DNA from 2 places in the Exiguobacterium sp. s125 genome. Region 2 is predicted to be linked to the other one. Evidence: predicted binding sites of a transcription regulator. Region 2 holds the regulator's gene; the other holds the start of a gene.
The links. The regulator Rex, encoded in region 2, represses fermentation and respiration genes when NADH is low (regulators of the CRP and FNR family bind a similar motif). The targets are predictions, from matches to a motif close to TTGTGAAATATTTCACAA.

Region 1: a site for Rex is predicted at 1,115-1,132, ahead of pflB (formate C-acetyltransferase). Genes of this name have one in related genera too.

What each region holds. Positions count from the first base shown of each region.
Region 1 covers NZ_JACSMI010000004.1:167,443-170,869, reverse strand. Annotated here, with positions in the region: gene KNQ05_RS11765 (DEAD/DEAH box helicase) at 1-419, opposite strand, end outside; gene KNQ05_RS11760 (hypothetical protein) at 448-879, opposite strand; gene pflB (formate C-acetyltransferase) at 1,227-3,427, shown strand, end outside.
Region 2 covers NZ_JACSMI010000007.1:9,147-12,573, reverse strand. Annotated here, with positions in the region: gene KNQ05_RS13615 (hypothetical protein) at 1-79, opposite strand, end outside; tRNA gene KNQ05_RS13610 (tRNA-Ala) at 251-323, opposite strand; gene tatC (twin-arginine translocase subunit TatC) at 431-1,210, opposite strand; gene KNQ05_RS13600 (twin-arginine translocase TatA/TatE family subunit) at 1,218-1,424, opposite strand; gene KNQ05_RS13595 (redox-sensing transcriptional repressor Rex) at 1,424-2,083, opposite strand; gene KNQ05_RS13590 (ABC-F family ATP-binding cassette domain-containing protein) at 2,252-3,427, shown strand, end outside.

The sequences.
Region 1 (3,427 bases), on a different contig from region 2:
ACTTTATGCATCTTCAACTTTTTTGAATCAATCAACTCAACTAAGCGTCCTGGTGTCCCGACAATAATTTGTGGTTTTTTCTTGAGACGCTCATATTGACGTTTTAATTCAACGCCACCGATGAACGCACCTGACTTAATCCCGCTTCCTTGGGCAAATAATTGGATGACTTGATGAATTTGCATGACCAGTTCTCGTGTCGGTGCCGTAATCGCGACTTGAACGTGTGGTTCATTCGGATCGATGCGCTCGAGGGCTGGAATGACATAAGCGAGCGTTTTCCCAGTTCCTGTCGGCGCTTCGACTAAGACATCTTTCCCCTCACGGATTAGAGGAATGGCTTGTTCTTGAACGGGCATCATTTGTTCAAAGCGTGCTCGTTCCCACGCTTCATTAATAAAAGGTTTAGTAAAATTCATAACGTATCTTCTCCTACTCTCTTGTCTATCATTCTGTTACATATTCGAAACGATCATCGGTTTCAGTTTTAATACCGCGTAACGTCTGCGTATATTCATTTCCAGAATCGATTAACCGAATATGAAAAACGATTTCTGTCTCATTTTGTTGATCTGCACTTAACACTTCGAAACCTTGCGCCATTCGATCTTGCAGCTCAACAGCAAGTGTTTCAAAACCAGCAAGTACAGGATAAGTTGCTCTGACATCGATTGGGCGTCGAACTAATCGTGCGAGGTACTTCTGGTCGTAACCGATAAAGTCCTCGAAATCAAAATCATCTTCAAACCGGAGCCAAAACCCGTCGTCTTCAAACTCGGTGATCATCCCGATCCGTTCTGTTCCTTCAGTTGATACTTTTAGGGAAACCCAGTCCCCTGTTCGATAGTCTGCTTGCTCTTTTAATGGCGAAAACTCCATTCACTCCACCTCCACGTTCTATATTCCCTTTTTCATTGTCAACGATACGTCCTAAAAATACAAGGTAGCGCCGCGTGACTTTTATCACACTAGCTTCTGTCTCTATCCATTCCACTACAAATTAATGATACAGCTACAGAAAAATCCTTTCACAGCAGTCTTTTTCTGTTTTTTGAACACGGGACACTGACTGATACAATTTACTGTGAAGTAAGTCATAGCAACACTTTTACATTTGTTAAAAGATTCACATATACGTAAAACCTCTATCCCGAATTGTTTGTTACACTATTCACATAAGAGATGTATTAAGAACCGCTGACCTTACTAATGAAGGAGTGTTGATGATGTTACTTGAAAAAACACAAGCATGGCAACGATTCGAAGGTGGAGAATGGATGGAAAAGATTGATGTCGCTGATTTCATCCGGCGCAATCGCTCAGAATACACAGGAGACGATCAGTTCCTCGCCGGTCCGACCGATGCAACCAACACGTTATGGCAACAAATCATGCAGTTAACAGAAGAAGAACGAATTCGTGGTGGTGTCTATGCCGTTGATGCTGCAACTCCATCTTCAATTCTTTCGCACGGTCCAGGTTACCTCAATCCTGAACTCGAAAAAATCGTTGGTCTACAGACCGATGAACCATTCAAACGTTCGATTCATCCGAACGGTGGTATCCGAATGGTCAATGATGCCTTAGAAGCGTATGGTTTTAAATCAGATGACACTGTTACACAGATTTTTAGCGAGTACCGTAAAACGCATAATCAAGGGGTTTTCGATGCGTATACGCCCGAAATGCGTGCTGCCCGTAAAGCCGGTATCATCACTGGACTTCCTGATGCGTACGGTCGCGGACGGATCATCGGTGATTACCGTCGCGTCGCCCTTTATGGAACAGCTCACCTCATTGCTGCAAGAAAAGCGGATTTGAAAGCACACGGTGGATTTTTATCAGAAGCGATGATTCGTGATCGCGAGGAGATGAACGAACAACTCCGCGCCCTTCATGAACTGACAGAACTCGGTAAACGTTACACATGTGACTTATCACGACCAGCTGAAACGGCCCAAGAAGCATTCCAGTGGGTCTATCTTGCTTATCTCGCAGCAATCAAAGAACAAAACGGAGCAGCGATGTCGCTCGGTCGCGTTTCGACCTTCCTTGATATTTATATCGAACGTGACTTGCAAACGGGTCGGTTGACAGAAGAGAGCGCGCAAGAACTTGTCGACCACTTCGTAATGAAACTTCGCATCGTCAAGTTTCTTCGGACACCCGATTACAACGAACTCTTTTCCGGTGACCCAACGTGGGTAACGGAATCAATCGGCGGTATGAGTGAAGATGGTCGCTCGAACGTCACAAAAAGTTCGTTCCGCTTCTTGCAGACACTCGTCAACCTCGGTCCGGCACCTGAACCGAACTTAACCGTTTTATGGTCACCAAAACTTCCACGGGGCTTCAAGGATTTTTGTGCGAAGATGTCCATCCTGTCTAGTTCGATCCAATATGAAAATGATAACTTGATGCTTCCGATTTATGGTGATGATTACGGGATTGCTTGTTGTGTCTCAGCGATGAAAATCGGTAAACAAATGCAATTCTTCGGCGCCCGGGCGAACTTAGCAAAAGCCTTACTCTACACGTTGAACGGTGGCGTCGACGAAAAACTCAAAATTCAAGTCGCCCCTTCTTCCGACTTGATTTTAGATGACGTGCTCAATTATGAAACCGTCATGGCCGCCTATGATAAACAATTGGATTGGTTAGCTGAGCTCTATGTCAATACACTGAATGTCATTCACTTCATGCATGATAAATATAGTTATGAGCGCATTGAAATGGCACTCCACGATCCTGAAATTTTACGGACGATGGCTTGTGGGATTGCCGGATTATCCGTTGTCGCCGATAGTCTGTCAGCGATTCGTTATGCTAAAGTCACACCAATCCGAGATACGGATGGCATTACAGTCGACTTTAAAATCGAAGGCGATTTCCCGAAATTCGGAAATAACGATGATCGTGTCGATCAAATGGCCGTCGATCTCGTCGAACTCTTTATGGAAAAAATCCGGAAACATCCAACGTATCGTGATGCTTTACCAACCCAATCTGTTCTGACGATCACGTCAAACGTCGTGTACGGTAAAAAAACCGGGAATACACCCGATGGTCGTCGCGCTGGCGAACCGTTCGCACCGGGAGCAAATCCAATGCACGGACGTGACACACGTGGTGCAGTCGCTGCGTTGACTTCTGTCGGCAAATTACCTTATGAGCATGCCTTAGATGGTATTTCCTACACGTTCTCAATCGTTCCGAAAGCACTCGGAAAAGATGAAACAACACGTATCAACAATACAGTCGGTCTACTTGACGGCTATATGGGCGGTACGACTACCCGTGGTCATCACTTAAACGTCAACGTGTTCGACCGCGCCACTTTACTCGATGCGATGGAGCATCCTGAACTTTATCCACAGTTGACGATTCGTGTATCGGGTTATGCCGTCAACTTCATTAAGTTGACACG
Region 2 (3,427 bases):
AACCGTTCTTATCACGGATTCCGAGATACAGAACAAGACAGCCGACGATGAAGGCAATTAACGTCGTAAATGGATTCATAATGCTTCCCCCTCTTGATTACCTATTAAGAAATTTCCCATTCCCTCAAAAGGATAAACACAGAAAACGACTTCAATCGGTTCATCAACATCATCCAGGCTGTAAGCTTCTGTTTTGCCGCCACCACTATAACAAAAAACACCACTCGGCAAATGCCAAGTGATGTACATATGGAGACTATCGGGCTCGAACCGACGACCTTTTGGCTGCCAGCCAAACGCTCTCCCAGCTGAGCTAAGCCCCCTCGTATTCTTGTAATCAGTATAAACCATATCGATTCACTTTTTCAATATAAAAAGAGCGCTTCCAAACAAAAACCTCTCCGTCGCCGAAACGACCGAGAGGAGACTGTTACTTATTCAACTCACGCATCAAATCCGCTTGTCGTTCAAGCTCCGCTTGTTGCTCAAGAATCAGTACTTTTTTGTACGTCCGGGCTGAAATCATGATGCTGATTTCATAGAGGACGAACAACGGTACCGAAATCATCAGATGTGACGTCACATCCGGTGGAGAGATTAAAGCCGCGATGACGAAGAGCGCAAAGTACGCATATTTCCGATTTTTCCGCATGAACAATGGCGTCACGAGTCCAAGACGGGTCAAGAACATCGTCACGACCGGCAGTTGGAACAAGATACCGAACGGAATCGTCAGCCGTATTAAGAAACTAAAATAGTTTTCGACCCCGATGACTTGCTCGATGCCGAGCTCTTGCCCAAGTTCCGTCGATACTTTGAGTAGAAACGGAAGTAACCAAAAATAAGAGAACGCGATTCCGGACAAAAATAAGAAAAATGTGACCGGAATATACGTCAAGGTCGCTTTCTGTTCCTGTTCGAATAAACCGGGTCGGATGAACGCCCATAGCTGGTACATCCAAAATGGTGAAGCCAGGACGACCGCGATGATGAACGCTAAATTCAAGTACAACATCAGGGGATCGGCCACATTAAAGGCATTCAATCCGATGCCGAGCTCTTTCAGGTCCGACTGCAGAAAACGCACGAGCGGTCGGACGAGCGGAAAGGCCGCGGCGAACAAGACGACGACGATGATGAGTGACCAGACGATCCGCTTGCGCAACTCGTCTAGATGCGATGTCACACTCTGTTCTTGATCAATCGCCATAATTTAATCACTTCTCTTTCGATTCATCCTTGTTGTCTTTATCATCGTCCATGATGCCGTGTGTCGCACTCTTGAACTCTTTTAACGTCTGACCGGCAGCACGACCGAGCTCCGGTAATTTTTTCGGTCCGAAGATGATCAACGCGACGGCACCGATCAAAGCGATGCTCCCTGGTCCGATGAACGCGATGGTTGATGGAATAAGGTTTTCCATTATGATTTCACTCCTTCAGCTGATTGCGAATAATGCTTCATGAAATAAACTAGTGACTGCAACTCGATCGACAAATCGATGTGATGGACCCGAACGTGGGCCGGTACGTTCAACCGCGCCGGTGTAAAGTTCAGAATTCCGGTCACACCATACTCAACTAACTCATCCGCTACTGACTGTGCGAACTGGGATGGGACCGTCAAGATGGCGACATCAACCTTGTTCGCTTCGATTTGCTCTTTCATGTCAGAGACATGATAGATAGGAACGTCTTGCGTCGTTGTTCCGACCTTGTTTTCGTCCGCATCAAACGCAACGACTATCCGAGTACTATTATTCTTTAAAAAGTTATAATTTGCAAACGCCGTTCCGAGATGTCCGACCCCGACAAGTGCCACATTCGTGACTTCATCCTGGTTCAGTGTCTTTCGGAAAAACGTCAATAGATGTTGTACGTTGTAACCGTATCCTTTTTTCCCTAACGCCCCAAAGTAGGAAAAATCGCGGCGGATCGTCGCTGAATCGACTTTGACCGCTTCACTGAGCTCTGCTGAAGAGACGCGCAGCTTGCCTGAGTTATAAAGACTCTGAATGAAACGATAATATAACGGCAGTCGTTTCGCCGTCGCTTGTGGTATTTTTGTGTCTGGCCCATTCATACTGCAGTTCCCCCTTCGGCCACGTTCTGACGTGGCACCCAAATCAATGCAAAGAATTCTATTCTCTTTGATTGTAAACCACTTCACATAGACTAACAAATAATATATTCCACGGGACTCCTGCGTTTTTTTCATGATAGACTAAAGGGTGGAAGGATGGATGTTTTTATGATTCTCTTACAAGTGAACCAACTATCAAAATCATTCGGTGTTGAGCCGATTTTAGACAATATTAAACTCGAAGTGCAGGAGCGGGACCGGATTGCGCTCGTCGGACGAAATGGTGCCGGAAAATCGACACTTTTAAAAATCATCGCCGGAGAGCTCAGTCATGACTCTGGTGAGATCATGAAGAGTAAGGAAGTGAAAATCGGTTACCTCGCCCAGGACAGTGGTCTTGAGTCGAATGAAACGATTTGGAATGAAATGTTGACCGTGTTCGAACACCTGCAAGAGCAGGAACGTTCGCTCCGTCGGATGGAGATTGAGATGGGGATGGACCATATCTTAAATGATGCTGTTGCTTACGACCGTCTGTTGAAAACATACGATCAGGCACAACATGACTTCTCGGACGCCGGCGGTTACCAGTTCGAAGCCAACATCCGCTCCGTCCTGCACGGGATGCGTTTTTATCCGGACGATTATTCACGCCGGATCCAGACGCTATCCGGTGGACAACGGACGCGACTCGCACTGGCGAAGATGTTGCTCCAGGCACCTGAGCTGTTGATTCTTGACGAGCCGACGAACCACCTCGACATCGATACACTCTCTTGGCTCGAAAGTTATCTGGCTGGTTACCGTGGAGCGGTCTTGATCGTCTCCCATGACCGTTACTTCCTCGACCAGGTCGTCAACGTCGTCTATGAATTGTCACGGAACGTCTGCCGGAAGTTTACCGGCAACTACACGAAGTACTTGGAACAAAAGGCAGCACTGTATGAACAAGAGATGAAGCAGTTCGAACAGCAACAGGAAGACATCGCGAAGATGCAAGACTTCATCCAGCGTAACATCGCACGGGCGACGACGACGAAACGCGCACAAAGCGTCCGCAAACGTCTTGAAAAAGTCGACCGGATTGATCGTCCGGATGGGGATGAACGCAGCACCGTCCTGTCGTTCCCGATTGAAAAACAAAGTGGGAACGATGTGTTACAAGTCACGCAACTCGCGGTCGGCTATGAAGAAGCCGTCTCAAAAGGCATCACGTTCCGCTTACAACGCGGCGAATCCCTCGCCCTCGTTGGTCCGAACGGAATCGGAAAATCGACGTTACTGAAAGTCCTTGTCAACCGGATTAAACCGTTATTCGGTGAACATCGTTTCGGGACCGGCGTT